4 regions of the Lentzea sp. NPDC060358 genome follow, and region 1 is predicted to be linked to each of the others. Evidence: riboswitches for the same ligand, from Rfam matches in the RefSeq annotation. Region 1 holds a riboswitch; each other region holds the start of a gene.

Region 1 (4,022 bases):
CCGTACAACGCCGCCCACCCCGGCGAGTACGCCGCGCACCTGGTGGAGCAGGCGTCCGGCATGGTGCACCTGGCCACGCACCCGTCCGAGGCCGTGAAGGGCGTCCTCGACTTCGAGGAGTGGAAGAAGGACCCGTTCTCGGCGCTCGGCAGGCTGACCGGCGACGCCGCCATCGCCATCGCGACCGACGGCGCGGGGTTGCTCGGCGCCACCGAGAAGGCGGTGCTGCGCGAGGCGACCGAGCAGGCCGCGAAGCACGCCGACGACGGCCTGCCGCCGTGGCACCGCCCGGACTACGAGCTGCCCGGGCACACGCCGGACCACCGGCCGCAGCACGGCGACGAGCCGTTCGGTCCGCAGAAGCCGGACGAGCCCGCGCCGCCCGACCGCGAGCCCACGCCGCCCGACTCCGAGCCCGCGTCGCCCGACTCCGAACCTGCGCCGCCCGACCGCGAACCCGAGCCCCCCGCGCGGGAGCCGGAGCGCGGACCGGACGAGCAGCCGCGCGTCCGCGAGCCCGAGCACCTGCCGGAGCCGGACAGGAGCCACTACTTCCAGCTCCGGCAGTCCGTGGCCGAGATGCAGGACTCGCTGCCGCAGCTGCCGTTCGCCGAACGCGCCGCGGTGCAGCAGCGCATGGCCGCCCAGCGGCAGATGATGCGCGACCTCCTCGACCAGCACGCCTGACCCGCGAAGGAGATGTGGACCTGTGCAACCCCAGCAGGAGGAGATGCCGGAGTGGACGCACGGCGGTGAGTTCCCGCCCGTCTCCCGGCAGGTGCCGCTCCACGGCAGGGACCCCGCCTCCGGCACCGAGCAGGTGTGGGTCGGCCGGGTCGTCTGGCAGGCGCGGACGATGCGGGAGGTCACGATGGCGCTCTACGGCCCGTTCGGCCGCAGGACGGCCGTCGGCGACTCCGTCTTCGACGCCCTGTGGAAGATCCGCAACGAGCTGGAGGACCTCGAGCAGTTCCCGCCTCCGCTGTGGAAGGTGCTCGTGCAGGGCGCCCGGCGTGACGTGTGGCACGTCGGGCACCAGGTGTCGATCTTCCCCGGCGACCGCGCCGAGGTGCTCGTGCCCGGCGAGAAGGTGACCCGGACCGTGGACGTGCTGGCGGTGCTGGAACCTGCGGACACCCCGAGCTGGGGTCTGGCCGAGCAGCAGCTGGCGAACTGCGCGGAGTACTTCAGCCGCCTCGACCCGGCCTTCGGCACGAACGGGTGAACGCCTCGGGTTAGAGTGCAGAGGTCGCGTGTGGGGGAAGACCGGTCGAAGTCCGGCGCTGACCCGCAACGGTAGGTCCTCCTCGGAGAGGACGAGCCCGAACACCCGCACACGGCACGCACAGCACCTCCGACTCCTGCCGTGGACTGCGGGAAGGGACCCAGTGATCGCCAAGATCAGCGCGCTCGTCGGCGTGCTCGCCGTCAGCATCGTCGCGGGCGTCGCGCTCGGTCCCGTTCCCGTCCCGTTCGGACTGACCCTCGAGCTGCTGTGGGCGGCCCTGTCCGGGGGCACGATCCCCGCCGACCTCGCGGGGCAGTACCACATCGTCTGGGACATCCGGCTGCCCCGCGTGCTGCTCGCCGCGGTCGTGGGCGCTGGTCTGAGCGCGGTCGGCGTGGCGATCCAGGCGATGGTCCGCAACGCGCTCGCGGACCCGTACGTGCTCGGCATCTCCTCGGGGGCGAGCGTCGGCGCGACCGCCGTGGCCACGCTCGGGGTGCTGCAGGGGTTCGGCGTCTACGCGCTGTCCACGGGCGCGTTCCTGACCGGTCTCGGCGCCACCGCGCTGGTCTACATCACCGCGCGCACGAGCCGCGGGCTCACCCCGCTGCGGCTCGTGCTGACCGGGACCGCGCTGGCGTACGGGTTCTCGGCGGTGGCGATGCTGCTGGTGTTCCAGGCCCCGCACGGCGAGGCGGCCCGCAGCGCCATGTTCTGGTTGCTCGGCAGCCTCGGCGGGGCGAACTGGCAGGCGCTGCCCATCGCCCTGGTCGTGACGGTCGCGGGGATCGTCTACCTGATGACCAGGGCGCGGCAGCTCAACGCGCTGGCGATGGGCGACGAGACCGCGACCACGCTCGGCGTCGGCGTGACCCGGTTCCGCACGCACCTGTTCATCGTGACCGCGGGCATCACCGGCGTGCTGGTCGCGGTGAGCGGCGCCGTCGGCTTCGTCGGCCTGATGCTGCCGCACCTGACGCGGATGGTCGTCGGCGCGGACCACCGCCGCGTGCTGCCGCTGGCACCGCTCGCCGGGGCCTCGTTCCTCGTCTGGGTCGACGTGGCCGCCCGCATGCTGGCCGCGCCGGAGGAACTGCCGCTGGGCGTCATCACGGCCGCGATCGGCGTGCCGTGCTTCATCTTCCTGATGCGCCGCAGGACCTACGTGTTCGGAGGCCGTTGATGCGCGTCGACGTCGAGCAGCTGACCGTCACCGGCATCATCGAGGACATCACCCTGCACGCCTGCGACGAGGTGGTCGGCATCGTCGGCCCGAACGGCAGCGGCAAGTCCACGACGCTGCGCTGCGTCTACCGCGCCTTGAAGCCGGACGCGGGTGCCGTGCTGATCGACGGCCAGAACGTCCACAAGCGACCGGACCTGGCCCGCGAGCTCTCCGCGCTGACCCAGGAGTCGCAGGTCGAGTTCGACTTCACCGTCGCCGAGGTGGTGGAGATGGGCCGCCTCCCGCACGACCGGTCCCCGGCGCACGACCGCGCCGTGGTCGCCAGGGCACTGGCCACAGTGGACGTCGCCCACCTCGCGTCCCGCAGCTTCCTCACGCTCTCCGGCGGCGAGCGCCAGCGCGTGCTCATCGCCCGCGCCGTCGCCCAGGAACCCCGCGTGCTGGTGCTGGACGAGCCGACCAACCACCTCGACATCCGCCACCAGCTGGACGTGCTGTCGCTGACCCGCGGCCTGGGCGTCACGGTGCTGACGGTGCTGCACGACCTGAACCTCGCCGCGTCCTACTGCGACCGCCTGCACGTGCTCGACGAGGGCCGGCTGGTCGCCTCCGGCACCCCGGCCGAGGTCCTCGTGCCGGAGCTGGTCGCCGAGGTCTTCCACGTCACGGCGCACGTCGTGCCGCACCCCACCACGGGAGTTCCCCAGCTCCTGTTCGACCAGGAGGTCACCCCTTGAGAACCGCGCTCGCCCTGGCGTCCCTGCTCCTGCTGACGGGCTGCGGCGCGACCGTCGCGCAGGACACCTCCGCCTCCGACCCGGTGACCGTCACGAACTGCGGCAAGCAGGTCACCTTCGACAAGGTGCCGTCCAAAGTGGTCACCAACGACACCGGCATCACCGAGCTGATGTTCGCCCTGGGGCTCAAGGACCGCATGGCGGGCTACGTCGTCGACAGCGGCAACACCGTCGACCTCCAGACCTCCCCGTGGAAGGCCGACTTCGACAGCGCGCAGCACCTGGCCGACAAGATCTCCAAGGAGGTCGTGCAGGGCGCGGGCGCCGACCTGGTCTTCGCGGGCTGGAACTACGGCTTCAGCGAGAGCACCGGCTTCACCCCGGACGCGCTGGCGCAGCTGGGCATCGGCACCTACCAGCTCACCGAGGCCTGCCGCAACGGCGTGGGCAAGCAGCGCGGCATCATGCCCGCCCTCGACGCCCTCTACACGGACCTGCGCAACCTCGGCGCGATCTTCCGCGTCTCCGACCGCGCCGAGGAGCTCGTGCGCTCCTACCAGCGGCAGGTCGAGGAGGCCGGCCGGCTCACGGCCGGCAAGCCGCGGCCGAAGGTGTTCCTCTACGACAGCGGCCAGGACCAGCCCTTCACCTCCGGCAAGAACGCGGCCCCGCAGGACGTCATCGGCAAGGCGGGCGGCGACAACGTCTTCGGCGACCTCAACGACAGCTGGACCACGGTGAACTGGGAGGCCGTGGTGCAGCGGTCGCCCGACGTGGTGCTGATCGTGGACTACGCGGACGGCGAGTCGAACACGCCCGCGCAGAAGCAGGCGTTCCTGGAGGGCTTCGCGCCTCTCGCCAACGCTCCGGC
Region 2 (4,022 bases), on a different contig from region 1:
GGCCACGCGGTGCCCCAGAATGATGTAGAGCGCGAACAGCACCGCGTTGGCGGCGGCGAACGTGATGCCCAGAGGTTCGGCGACCAGGCGCACGTCGGTGAGCAGGTACACGCCCGCGACCGCCGCGATCAGCGCGGCGACGTTGCGACGGGTTCGCGCGGCGAGCGCGGCCAGCACGATGACCGGCAGGAACTCGATCGCCGCGACCGTGCCCAGCGGCAACCGGTCGATGGCCAGGTAGAAGACGCTGTTCATCACCGCCAGCACCGCCGCCCACCCCGTCAGCAGCCACCGGGTGGCCCGGTCCAGGCGCGACCACAGCCGCCACGGCCGCCGCCACACGGCGAACACCACCGCGGCCGTGGCGATGCGCAGCCACGCCACCCCGAGCACCTCGACACGGGCGAACAGCAGCACCGCCAGCGCGGGCCCGAGGTAGTGGAACACCGCGCTGACAACGAAATAGGCGTGGGGAGGAGTTCGGTGCACGATCCTCGCCGCGGCTCGACCAAGGCTGCGGAAACGCGGCTCGACCATGCCTTTATTGTCGACTGCGGGACCGGGCAGCACCATGCGCGAACGAAGGCGGAGACCGTCGATATGGTCGCAAAAGAAGGCGGAAACCCCATCGGCTTTCCTTCGGGAAAGCCAGTGCTGGACGAGACCGACCGTCGGCTGCTCGACGTGCTCGGCGCGGACCCCCGGCTCACCGCCGCCGAGCTGGCGCGCCGCATCGGCATGTCCGCCCCCGCCGCCCGCGAACGCCTCGCCCGCCTCGAACGGGCCGGCGTCATCCGCGGTTACCGCCTCGACATCGATCCCGCCGCGATCGGGCTGCCCGTCACCGCCTGGGTCCGGATCAGGCCCGGGCCCGGTCAGCTGCCCAGGATCGCCGAGCTGGCGGCCCGGACCCCGCAGGTCAGCGAGTGCCACCGCATCTCCGGCGAGGACTGCTTCCTGCTCAAGGTCCACTCGCCCAGCATCGAGGGCCTCGAAACCATCCTCGACCAGTTCCTCATCCACGGTCAGACGCACAGCTCGTTCGTCGTCGCCACCCCCGTGCCCCCGCGCACACCGGCGACCGGGTGACGGGCAGCTCGTGCGGGTGCTGCTCCAACTGAGCGACACGCCCACTAGATGTAGGTGCTCTTCGCTCGACCACGCCCATGTATTGTGTCGATCTAGCTGGTTCGGCCGATCATCCAGATCGGTCGTCGCAAGAGGGAACCCGGTGTGAGTCCGGGACTGCCCCGCAGCGGTGAACGGGAACGAAAGCCGTCAGAAGCACTGGACGCGAGTCGTCTGGGAAGCGACGGCCGGTAGGAGCCATCAGGCGTGCCCGTGAGTCCGAAGACCTGCCAGCGCCCCGCACGCGCCTTCGCGTGCGGGTGTCCGAGGCCCCGAGGGAGGGCGGGAGGACGTGGCGGTCGCGCGCGCCCGTCCGCTCCTCGCTGTCCTCGTGGCCACCCCGAGCTCGCGAGGAGAGAGCTGTGACGGCGGTCGACACGGTCACCACCACGATGCGCGTCAAGAAACGCAACGGTTCGCTCGAACCGGTGGACCTGAACAAGATCGTGCGCGCGGTGGAGCGCTGCACGGCCGGTCTGCACGACGTCGACCCGTTGCGGGTCGCCACCAAGACGATCAGCGGCCTCTACGACGGCGCGACGACCGAGGAGCTGGACAAGCTCTCGATCCAGACCGCGGCCGCGCTGGTCGCCGAGGAGCCCGAGTACTCGAAGCTCGCGGCCGGTCTGCTGGCGGCGTTCATCGAGAAGGAAGTGCGCCGCCAGGGTGTGCAGTCCTTCAGCCAGAGCATCGCGCTCGGCCACGCGGAGGGCCTGATCGGGGACGCGACGGCGAAGTTCGTCGCGGCCAACGCCCGCAAGCTCGACGACGCGATCGACCTCGACGGCGACCGGCGGTTCGAGTACTTCGGCCTGCGCACGGTCTACGACCGCTACCTGCTGCGCCACCCGTCCCGGCGGTCGGTGATCGAGCAGCCGCAATACTGGCTGCTGCGCGTCGCCTGCGGCCTGTCGCACACCGCCTCCGAGGCCATCGACTTCTACCGGCTGATGTCGTCGCTGGCCTACCTGCCCAGCTCGCCGACGTTGTTCAACTCCGGCACCCGGCACACCCAGATGTCCTCGTGCTACCTGCTCGACTCGCCGAAGGACCAGCTGGAGTCGATCTACGAGCGCTACGCCCAGATCGCTCAGCTGTCGAAGTTCGCCGGAGGCATCGGTGTGCAGTGGTCGCGGGTCCGGTCGCGCGGCGCGTTGATCCGCGGCACGAACGGCCACTCCAACGGCATCGTGCCGTGGCTGCGCACGCTCGACGCGTCGGTCTCGGCGGTGAACCAGGGCGGTCGCCGCAAGGGTGCCGCCTGCGTGTACCTGGAGACGTGGCACCCGGACGTCGAGGAGTTCCTGGAGCTGCGCGACAACACCGGCGAGGACGCGCGCCGCACGCACAACCTCAACCTGGCCAACTGGATCCCGGACGAGTTCATGCGCCGCGTCGAGGCCGACGCCGACTGGTCGCTGTTCGACCCGGACGAGGTTCCCGAGCTGGTCGACCTGTGGGGCGACGAGTTCGACCGCGCCTACCGCGGCGCCGAGGAAGCCGGCCGAGCGGTGCGCACGGTGAAGGCTCGTGACCTTTATGGACGGATGATCCGCACGCTCGCCCAGACCGGCAACGGCTGGATGACGTTCAAGGACACCGCGAACCGCACGTGCAACCAGACCGCCGAGCCCGGCAACGTGGTGCACCTGTCGAACCTGTGCACCGAGATCCTCGAGGTCACCAGCGACGAGGAGACCGCGGTCTGCAACCTCGGCTCGGTCAACCTCGGCGCGCACGTGACGGACGGCGGGATCGACTGGGAGCGCCTGCGTTCCACCGTCCGCACGGCCGTGGTGTTCCTCGACCGCGTGATCGACATCAACTACTACCCGACCGAGCAGGCGGCGCGGTCCAACCCGCGCTGGCGCCCGGTGGGGCTCGGTGTGATGGGCTTGCAGGACGTGTTCTTCAAGCTGCGCCTGCCCTTCGACTCGCCGGAGGCCCGCGAGCTGTCGACGCGGATCGCCGAGGAGATCTACCTGACGGCGCTGGAGTCGTCGGCCGAGCTCGCCTCGTCGGCGGGCGCGCACCCGGCGTTCGCGGAAACCCGTGCCGCCAAGGGAGATCTGCAGCCCGACCTGTGGGGTGTGACGCCGACGCAGACCGAGCGCTGGTCCGCAGTCCGCGAGCGGATCTCCGAGCACGGCCTGCGCAACTCGCTGCTGATCGCGGTCGCGCCGACGGCCACGATCGCCTCGATCGCCGGCTGCTTCGAGTGCATCGAGCCGCAGGTGTCGAACACGTTCAAGCGCGAGACGCTGTCCGGTGAGTTCCTGCAGATCAACTCCTACCTGGTGCGGGAGCTCAAGTCCCGCGGCCTGTGGACGGACGCGGTCCGCAACCGCCTCAAGCAGGACGACGGTTCCGCGCAGGGCATCGGCGCACTGCCCGAGGACGTGCGCTCGCTGTTCCGCACGGCGTGGGAGCTGCCGCAGAAGGCGCTGATCGAACTGGCCGCCGCGCGCGGCCCGTACATCGACCAGAGCCAGTCGCTGAACCTGTTCGTCGCCTCGCCGACGATCGGCAAGCTCTCCTCGATGTACCTCTACGCCTGGAAAGCCGGGCTCAAGACCACGTACTACCTGCGCTCCCGTCCCGCGACGCGCATCCAGCAGGCGACCGTGGCGGTCCCGGCGGTGACGTCGGACGACGCCATCGCCTGCTCTCTCGAAAACCCCGAAGCCTGTGAGGCCTGCCAGTGACCACCCTGGAAAACACCACCCGCAAGAACGCCCTGCTCGACCCCGGCATGGACCTCACCCTGCGGCCCATGCGCTACCCGCTGTTCTACGAGCGCTTCCGCGACGCCATCAAGAACACCTGGACCGTCGAGGAGGTCGACCTCCACTCGGACCTCGCCGACCTGAACAAGCTGTCGGAGGCCGAGCGGC
Region 3 (4,022 bases), on a different contig from region 1:
CGCCGCCCTCGCCGGTCTCGTCGTGCAGCCGGCCGAGCGCCTTGAACGCGGACTCCTCGCCCACCTTCCACTTGGCGGACTTCACGAACTGGAACACGCCGATGTCCCAGCCCTGGTTCCAGCCGCGCAGCGCGAGGCCGAACGCCGAGGTCGACTTCCCCTTCATCTCGCCGGTGTGCAGCATCAGCAGCGGCCGGTTGCGGCGCTGGCGGGTGGTCAGGCCGTCCTTCGGGACCTCGACCGGTTGTCCTTGCGGCATCGGGTTCTCCTCACGCTGCCCGGACGACGCCGGCGAGGTGGTCGGCGCTGAGCTGGTCGAGCCGGACGCAGGTGCCCCGCAGGGCCTCGGCGATCTTCTGGGCGAGGCCGAGCCGGACGTGGCCCTGCTCGCAGTCCACGACCACGACGGCGGTCTGCTCGAGCAGGCCGGCGGCCTTGAGCGCGTCCTTCGACGGATCGCCGCCCAGTCCCGACGAGGTGGCGCGGCCGTCGGTCAGCAGCACCACCAGCGGGCGCTTGCGCGGGTCGCGGAGCCGTTCGACCTCCAGCACCCGGTGGGCCTTGAGCAGGCCGTCCGCCAGCGGGGTGCGGCCGCCCGTGCGCATCTTCCTCAAGCGCGTGGCCGCGGCGTCGACGGACGTGGTCGGCGGGAGCGCGACCTCGGCCTGGCTGCCGCGGAACGTGACGACACCGACCTTGTCGCGGCGCTGGTAGGCGTCGCGCAGCAACGAGACCACGGCGCCGCTGACGGCCGACATCCGCTTCTGCGCCGCCATCGAGCCCGAGGCGTCGACGACGAACAGGACGAGGTTGGACTCCTTGCCCTCCCGGACCGCCTTGCGCAGGTCGGCGCCGGTCAGCAGCAGCCCGGGACCGCTGCGGCCGCGCGCGGCCTGGTGCGGTGCGGCGGTCGCGAGGGTGTCGACGAGGTGCAGCCCGCCGCCGTCCACCGTGGACGAACGGACGACCCGGCCGGTGCGGGCACGGGCCCGGGACCGCTTGCCGGGCGCGCCCTCGCCGACCCCGGGCACCTCCAGCACCCGCGCCTTGAACGCGGGCGCGGGTTCCGGTGCCGGGCGGTCGTTCGGCGCGTTCCCGTTGCGCTGCGGCCGGTCCTGGGGAGCGTCCTGCGGTTCGGGCAGCTCACCGCCGCCGGGGCCGTCGTCGTCGGGACCGTCGTCCGGGTCCCCCGCGTGCTCGGCGGCCTCGCGCATGGCGTCCTCGAGCTGCTGCTCCTCGATGCCGGGCTCGTCGAACGGGTCGCGGCGGCGCCGGTGCGGCAGGGCGAGCCGGACCGCGGCCTCGACGTCGGACTCCTCGACCTCCGCGGCACCGCGCCACGCCGCGTGGGCGGTGGCGGCACGGGCGACCACGAGGTCCGCGCGCATGCCGTCGACCTCGAAGGCGGCGCAGACGGCGGCGATCCGGCGCAGCTCACCGTCCGGGAGGGACACCTCCGGCAGCTTCTCCTTGGCCTCGGCGATGCGCTGCCGCAGCGCCGCGTCCTCGGCCTCCCACCGCGCGGCGAACGCGACGGGGTCGGCCTCGTAGGCGAGCCGGCGCCGGATGACCTCGGTGCGCACGGCCACGTCCCGCGCGGCCTTCACCGACACCGTGAGCCCGAACCGGTCGAGCAGCTGCGGCCGCAGCTCCCCCTCCTCCGGGTTCATGGTGCCGACCAGCAGGAACTGCGACGGGTGCGAGATCGACACGCCTTCGCGCTCGACGTGCGCGCGGCCCATCGCGGCGGCGTCGAGCAGCAGGTCGACCAGGTGGTCGTGCAGCAGGTTGACCTCGTCGACGTAGAGCACGCCCCGGTGCGCCGCGGCCAGCAGGCCGGGCTGGAACGCCCGCACGCCCTCGGTCAGCGCCTTCTCCAGGTCGAGCGAGCCGACGAGCCGGTCCTCGGTGGCGCCGACCGGCAGCTCGACGAGCTTCGCCGGACGGCGCTCGGCGCCCTCGTGCGGCGCGTCGGGGCAGTCGGCCGACCCCGGGACGCAGCCGAACCGGCAGTGCGCCGAGACGTCCAGCTCCGGCAGCAGCGCGGCGAGGGCGCGCACGATCGTCGACTTCGCGGTCCCCTTCTCACCGCGGACGAGAACGCCGCCGATGCCGGGGTGCACGGCGTTCAGCAGCAGGGCCAGCCGGAGGTCGTCGTGTCCGACGACAGCCGAAAAGGGGAACATGCGCGTGCGGTCCTTCCTCGGGTGTCCACGCCCGTGGCCGGTCGAATAAGAGGGGGACGAGTTCCTGACTCCCGGTTCTTCCGCACCGGTCACAGTCGCGGGACGGCGCCGGATTCCCACCGGCTTCCTCGCGCTCCCCTCACAGCCCCGGCATCGTCGCACCTCGCACCCGTGCGACCAACAGCCAGGTGAGCGACATCGCCCTCAGAGCAGGCTCCGGAACTGCTCCCAGGCCGCCGTGACCTCGTCCGCCGTCCACTCCAGCGCGGGCCCGGCGATCGTGATCTCCGTCTTCGCGAGCGTCCCGGCCGGCCAGAACGACCCGAGGAACTTCCCGCTCAGCTCGGTCAGCCGGGCGGGGTCGCCGGGCAGGTGCAGCGCGAACTGGTGGGTGTGCGGCTCGGGCAGCCCCATCGCGGCCGCCACGACCTTGGCGTGCTCGACGTACGAGCCGAGCTTCGGCAGCACGGTGTCGAGACCGTGCAGGGCGGACAGGGCGGCCGGCCACTGCTGGAACAGCGTGCCGCCGTAGCGGTGCCGCCAGACCCGCGCCTGGTCGACGAAGTCCTGCGAACCCGCGAGTGCGGCACCGGAGATGCCCTCCAGCGACTTGTAGAACGACACGTAGACCGAGTCGAACAGGCCGGCGACCTCCGGCAGCGGCTTGCCCAGGCCGTGCGTGCTCTCCCACAGCCGGGCGCCGTCGAGGTGCACGACCGCGTCCCGTTCGCGCGCGAGGTCCACCAGCGACGTCAGCTCGTCCCAGGTCGGCAGGACGAAGCCGGCCTCGCGGTCGGGCACCTCCAGCAGCAGCGTCCCGTACGGCTCCGGGCAGGTGCCGACGTCGGCGTCGCGGACCTTGACCGGCCGCAGACCGGACAACGCGGTGAGCGCGTCGTCCTCGTGGTGCAGCGGGTGGGCCTGCGGGTGCATCGCGACGATCGGGTTGTGGGTGCGGTCGGCCCAGCACCTGAGCGCGATCTGCTGCGCCATCGTGCCCGTCGGCACGAACAGCGCCGCCTCGGTGCCGAGCAGCTGGGCCACGCGGGCTTCCAGGGCTCCCACCGGGCCGCCGTCGCCGTACCGGTCGGGGTCGACGTCCGGCACCGGGCCGAGCGATTCCAACAGGGTCTTCTTGTGGACACCCGAGAGTTGGCGGTTCATCACCACCGCATCCAACATCAGGTCAACGACTCACGGCCACCGACTTCGGCGCCCGGAACGACAGCAGGTGCAGCCATTCCGGCTCCGGACCAGCGAGTTCCAGCGAAGGCTCGCGAGAGGCCACTGTTCGCAACGTCACGGCCGCCTCCAGCCGGGCCAGGCCCGCCCCGAGGCAGAAGTGCCGCCCGTACCCGAACGCGAGGTGGCGCGGGTCGGTCTCCCTGCCGCTCAACAACAACACGAGCTCCGCACCGGCCGGAACGCGCACACCGGACAGAACGACCTCACGCGCGGTCAACCGGCGCCACGTCACCACGGGCGTCTCGGTCCGCAGCACGTCCTCCACGAACGCCTCGGCCACACCGGGCAACGGCAGTCGCGCCCACACCGCGCGGTCCTGCAACGCGCGGCGCAACGCCGTGGACAGCAGCTGGGTCGTCGTCTCCTGGCCGGCGATCAGCAGGAAGTAGCAGAGACCGGCGGAGTCCTCAGCGGACACACCCGCGTCGGCCAGCGCGCGGAACAGCTCGCCGTCGCGCGCGTGGTAGCGCTTGACCAGCCACTGGTGGAACTCGCCGACGTCGTCGACCAGCTCCAGCTGCCGCTCCGGCGACAGCGAGCCCCAGAAGAACTCCAGCGACCCCGAGCTCCACCGCTTGAGCGTCGGGATGT
Region 4 (4,022 bases), on a different contig from region 1:
GTGGACGGCGCCGCGTGGATCTCGCGCCGCACCGAGGAGGTCTTCCGCGCCGGCCTGCCGTGGCGGCCGGGTGCCCGGGAGGCGTTGCGCGCCGTGCGGTCGTCCGGTGTGCCGATGGCGCTGGTGACCTCGACCGAGCGCGCGCTGACCGAGGTCGCGCTGGACACGATCGGCCGCGACCTGTTCGACGTGACGGTGTGCGGCGACGAGGTGGACGGGCTGAACAAGCCGCTGCCGGAGCCGTACCTGAAGGCGGCGCGGCTGCTCGGCGTGGATCCGGTGCAGTGCGTGGCGGTCGAGGACTCGCCGACTGGTGTCGCCGCGGCCGTGGCCGCCGGGTGCACCGTGCTGGTCGTGCCCTGTGACGTCGAGGTGCCGGCGGGGGAGCGGCGGGTGTTCCGCGACTCCCTCACCGGCGTCGACCTCGACGTGCTGAAGGCGCTCTAGACCGTCGTCGAAGCGGTCACGCGTTCGGCCTTGGCGCCGCGCGTGGCCGGGTCGACCAGCAGGCCGAACACCACGCCGATGCCGACGTAGAGCGTGGCGAGCTGGGCGAGCGAGCTGAGGCGGAACTGCCACAGCACCGCCACCGGCATGTCCGCCGGGATCGTGTCCGGCGGCGCGGGGAACGCCAGCAGCACCACCGCGACGGCCGCGACCACCGCGAGGAGCACGCCGGTGACGCGCACCGGCTGCGACTGCGCGCGCAGCTGCTCGGCGAGCCAGCTCGCGCCCCACACGATCGCGAGACCCGCGACCACCACGCCCAGGTACAGCGCGGTCCGGTAGTTCACGGTGTCCGGGTCGCCCACGGCGGGCGGGTTGGCCGGGTACTTGAGCCACGGCAGCAGTGCCACCGCGCCGAACACCGCGGCGCCGAACGCGAGGCTGCGGCTGAACGGCGTGCGGTCGGCGAACCAGCGCTTCGACAGCGCGTAGGCCGTGGCGAACACCAGGCCGATCGCGATGCCGACGATCACCACGCCGAGCATGCCGCCCGCGATCTGGGCGCCGCGGCTGACCAGCTCTTCCTCGCCGTGCGAGTGCGCGTGGCCGTCACCGGCGGGTTCCCGTGCTTCCTCGACCGCCAGGGCGGCGCGGATCGGGATCTCGGTGACCAGGAGCTGCACGAGCGCGGAGGCGGCACCGGCGATGCCGCCGGCCGCGATGCCGCGCAGTGCGATGGACTTGTACGTCGTCGTCATCTGCGTGGTCGGCGGATCAGTGGCAGGGGACGCCGAGGGCGTGGCGGCCGTCGTGGAAGAACTCGTGCAGCAACTCGGAACCCGCGCCGAGCGCGAGGCCGTTCTCCTGGAGGACCAGGTACGTGACGATCAGGCCGAGCAGTGAGACGGCGAAGGCCCACTTGGGCACGCGGACGGCGGACAGACTTGCTGCGGGGCTCGTCATGACGGGCTCCTCCATACCTCGTGGAAGGTCAACTCTCCTTGCGGCGCCGCAGCCGGTCTCCTGACTCCCGGATCACCGCTCACCCCGCGTCTTCCCAGTCCCGGCGGGGACCAGTGACGTGCTCGGCGGGGGTTGCTTCCCGGTCACAGTGGCGAGGACCGCGCCGGATTCACACCGGCTTCCCGTCACTGCGGCGCGTGCACCGTAAGTTGACCGGCCCGCCGAGCACAACCGGCCATAAGAGTTGTTGCGCACCTCACTTCACGAGTGGACAGTCACCACACTTCCCACCTGCGGCGACGCGGTAGTAGAGGCAGCAGCTCCTGCGCCGGAACGCGACCTCTCCGGGGATGGAGAAGAACTCGCCGGCTTGCTCGAACGGCGGAGCGCTCATCAGCCGCGCGCCGCGCAGTTCCGCTTCCTCGGCCGTGAGCATGCGTGCGCGCACGACCATCTTCAGCGCGCCCGCGATGTTCGACATGGCGTTGCCCCACAACAATCCCCGTGCCACCGGCGCGACGTCCTGGATCGCCTCCACGACGGGCTCGAGCGCCGCCGCGGCGGGCGGGCCCAGCCGCGGTGCGTCGATGCGCACGCTCAGGCCGCCGGCCGGGTCGTGGCGCCACCACAGGTTCTCCGGCCGCACGTCGATCGGCAGGTCCGCGGCCGTGAGGGGGCTGAGCAGCCGCGCGGTGTAGCCGAGGAAGAACAGGCTCGCCGCGACGCGTGGTTCCTCCGCTTCGTACCGGTTCGCGATGGCCTCGATCGTGTTCTTGAGGGCGGGCCCTTCGAGCAGGTCCGTTCCCGGCAGCCACGACTCGTCCGGGCGGCCGACGTCGAGGGCGAAGAACGGGTTGATCCCGCGCACCCGGCGCAGCGCTGCGAGGACCTCGGCGAACTCAGACACGGAAGTTCACGCTACTGGGTGTCCACGCAGGTCGACTCGCGTCCAGGACGTGGGACGGGGGCGACCGCGGTGTGGACCCGGCCGGGCGAGGTGGGATGATGTCGAGTCGTGAAGACCTTCGACTCCCTGTTCGCCGAACTGACCGAACGAGCCGCCACCAAGCCGGCGGGATCCGGCACCGTCGCAGCGCTCGAGGCCGGCGTCCATGCGCAGGGGAAGAAGGTCCTGGAGGAGGCGGGCGAGGTCTGGATCGCCGCCGAGCACGAGTCCGACGAGAAGCTCGCCGAAGAGATCTCGCAGCTCCTGTACCGCCTCCAGGTCATCATGCTGGGCCGCGGCCTCACCCTCGAAGACGTGTACAAGTACCTCTGAAAGAGACCCCCACATGCTGCGCGTAGCAGTCCCGAACAAGGGCGCGCTCGCCGAACGCGCCTCCGCCATGCTCACCGAGGCCGGCTACCGGCAGCGGCACGAGCCCCGCGACCTGACCGTGCTCGACCCCAACAACGACGTCGAGTTCTTCTTCCTGCGCCCCAAGGACATCGCGATCTACGTGGCGTCCGGCGACCTGGACCTCGGCATCACCGGCCGCGACCTGGCCGCCGACTCGGGCGCCGACGACAACGGCTCCTCGGTCGAGGAGCTGCTCGCCCTGGGCTTCGGCTCGTCGACCTTCCGCTACGCGGGCCCCCGCGGCACCGACTGGAAGGTCTCCGACCTCGAGGGCAAGCGCCTCGCCACCGCGTACCCGCGCCTGGTGGGCCGCGACCTGCGCGAGCGCGGCATCACCGCCCAGGTGATCCGCCTCGACGGCGCCGTCGAGATCTCGATCCAGCTCGGTGTGGCCGACCTGATCGCCGACGTCGTGGGCTCCGGCCGCACGCTCAAGCAGCACGACCTGGTGCCGTTCGGCGACCCGATCTGCGAGTCGGAGGCCGTGCTCGTGCACCGCGCCGGCACCGAGGTGACGGCGGCGAAGAAGCAGCTGACGGCCCGCCTGCAGGGCGTGGTGTTCGCCCAGCAGTACCTGATGCTCGACTACGACTGCCCGCGCTCGATCCTGGACGACGCCGTCGCGCTGACCCCGGGCCTCGAGTCGCCGACCGTCGCGCCCCTGGCCGACGAGAACTGGGTGGCCGTGCGCGCGATGGTGTCGCGCAAGGAGGCGAACCAGGTGATGGACGAGCTGGCCGCCATCGGCGCCAAGGCCGTGCTGGCGTCGGACATCAGGTTCTGCCGCCTGTGATCCTGGAACAGGCCGTCCTGGACGTGGTGCCGGGGCTCTCGGACGAGTTCGAGCAGGCGTTCGGCGAGGCGCGGTCGTTGATCAGCGCCTCGCCGGGCTTCCTGGGCCTGGAGCTGCTGCGGTCGGTGGAGACGCCGTCGCGGTACCTGCTGCTGGTGCGGTGGGAGTCCTTGGAGGCGCACACCGTCGGGTTCCGGCAGGGGCCGTCGTACGAGCGGTGGTCGTCGTTGCTGCACCGGTTCTACTCGCCGTTCCCGGTGGTGGAGCACTACTCGAGTGCCCTGAGCACCTCGTCGTCCGTGGTCTGATCGAAGGTCTCGTACCAGCGGCTCACCGCCTGGAGGTTCCTCGGTGCCAGCACGGCGACCACCCTCGTCGTGCCGAAGGACGCGAGCGACTGCCTCGCGGCGACCGGGACGGCGAGGGTCGTGCTCCTCGGCCCGTGCCTGCCGATCCAGT

The links. A riboswitch is a leader RNA that binds a small molecule or an ion and turns the genes downstream of it on or off. The one in region 1 is predicted to bind cobalamin.
Region 2: another riboswitch for cobalamin. It lies ahead of ACFWGZ_RS37935 (ribonucleoside-diphosphate reductase subunit alpha); the one in region 1 lies ahead of ACFWGZ_RS26250 (FecCD family ABC transporter permease).
Region 3: another riboswitch for cobalamin. It lies ahead of ACFWGZ_RS15005 (putative cobaltochelatase); the one in region 1 lies ahead of ACFWGZ_RS26250 (FecCD family ABC transporter permease).
Region 4: another riboswitch for cobalamin. It lies ahead of ACFWGZ_RS29040 (CbtB-domain containing protein); the one in region 1 lies ahead of ACFWGZ_RS26250 (FecCD family ABC transporter permease).

Annotation. Positions count from the first base shown of each region.
Region 1 is NZ_JBHXCW010000141.1:2,206-6,227, forward strand. It holds gene ACFWGZ_RS26240 (putative T7SS-secreted protein) at 1-687, shown strand, start outside; gene ACFWGZ_RS26245 (hypothetical protein) at 710-1,225, shown strand; cobalamin riboswitch at 1,224-1,353, shown strand; gene ACFWGZ_RS26250 (FecCD family ABC transporter permease) at 1,389-2,411, shown strand; gene ACFWGZ_RS26255 (ABC transporter ATP-binding protein) at 2,411-3,151, shown strand; gene ACFWGZ_RS26260 (ABC transporter substrate-binding protein) at 3,148-4,022, shown strand, end outside.
Region 2 is NZ_JBHXCW010000329.1:2,123-6,144, forward strand. It holds gene ACFWGZ_RS37925 (DMT family transporter) at 1-537, opposite strand, end outside; gene ACFWGZ_RS37930 (Lrp/AsnC family transcriptional regulator) at 652-1,089, shown strand; cobalamin riboswitch at 1,170-1,378, shown strand; gene ACFWGZ_RS37935 (ribonucleoside-diphosphate reductase subunit alpha) at 1,491-3,833, shown strand; gene ACFWGZ_RS37940 (ribonucleotide-diphosphate reductase subunit beta) at 3,830-4,022, shown strand, end outside.
Region 3 is NZ_JBHXCW010000057.1:18,073-22,094, forward strand. It holds gene cobO (cob(I)yrinic acid a,c-diamide adenosyltransferase) at 1-259, opposite strand, end outside; gene ACFWGZ_RS15005 (putative cobaltochelatase) at 270-2,186, opposite strand; cobalamin riboswitch at 2,224-2,359, opposite strand; gene ACFWGZ_RS15010 (threonine aldolase family protein) at 2,391-3,311, opposite strand; gene ACFWGZ_RS15015 (hypothetical protein) at 3,373-4,022, opposite strand, start outside.
Region 4 is NZ_JBHXCW010000171.1:9,004-13,025, forward strand. It holds gene ACFWGZ_RS29030 (HAD family hydrolase) at 1-447, shown strand, start outside; gene ACFWGZ_RS29035 (CbtA family protein) at 444-1,205, opposite strand; gene ACFWGZ_RS29040 (CbtB-domain containing protein) at 1,222-1,410, opposite strand; cobalamin riboswitch at 1,464-1,596, opposite strand; gene ACFWGZ_RS29045 ((2Fe-2S)-binding protein) at 1,667-2,317, opposite strand; gene ACFWGZ_RS29050 (phosphoribosyl-ATP diphosphatase) at 2,426-2,689, shown strand; gene hisG (ATP phosphoribosyltransferase) at 2,703-3,563, shown strand; gene ACFWGZ_RS29060 (antibiotic biosynthesis monooxygenase family protein) at 3,560-3,871, shown strand; gene ACFWGZ_RS29065 (phosphoribosyltransferase) at 3,832-4,022, opposite strand, start outside.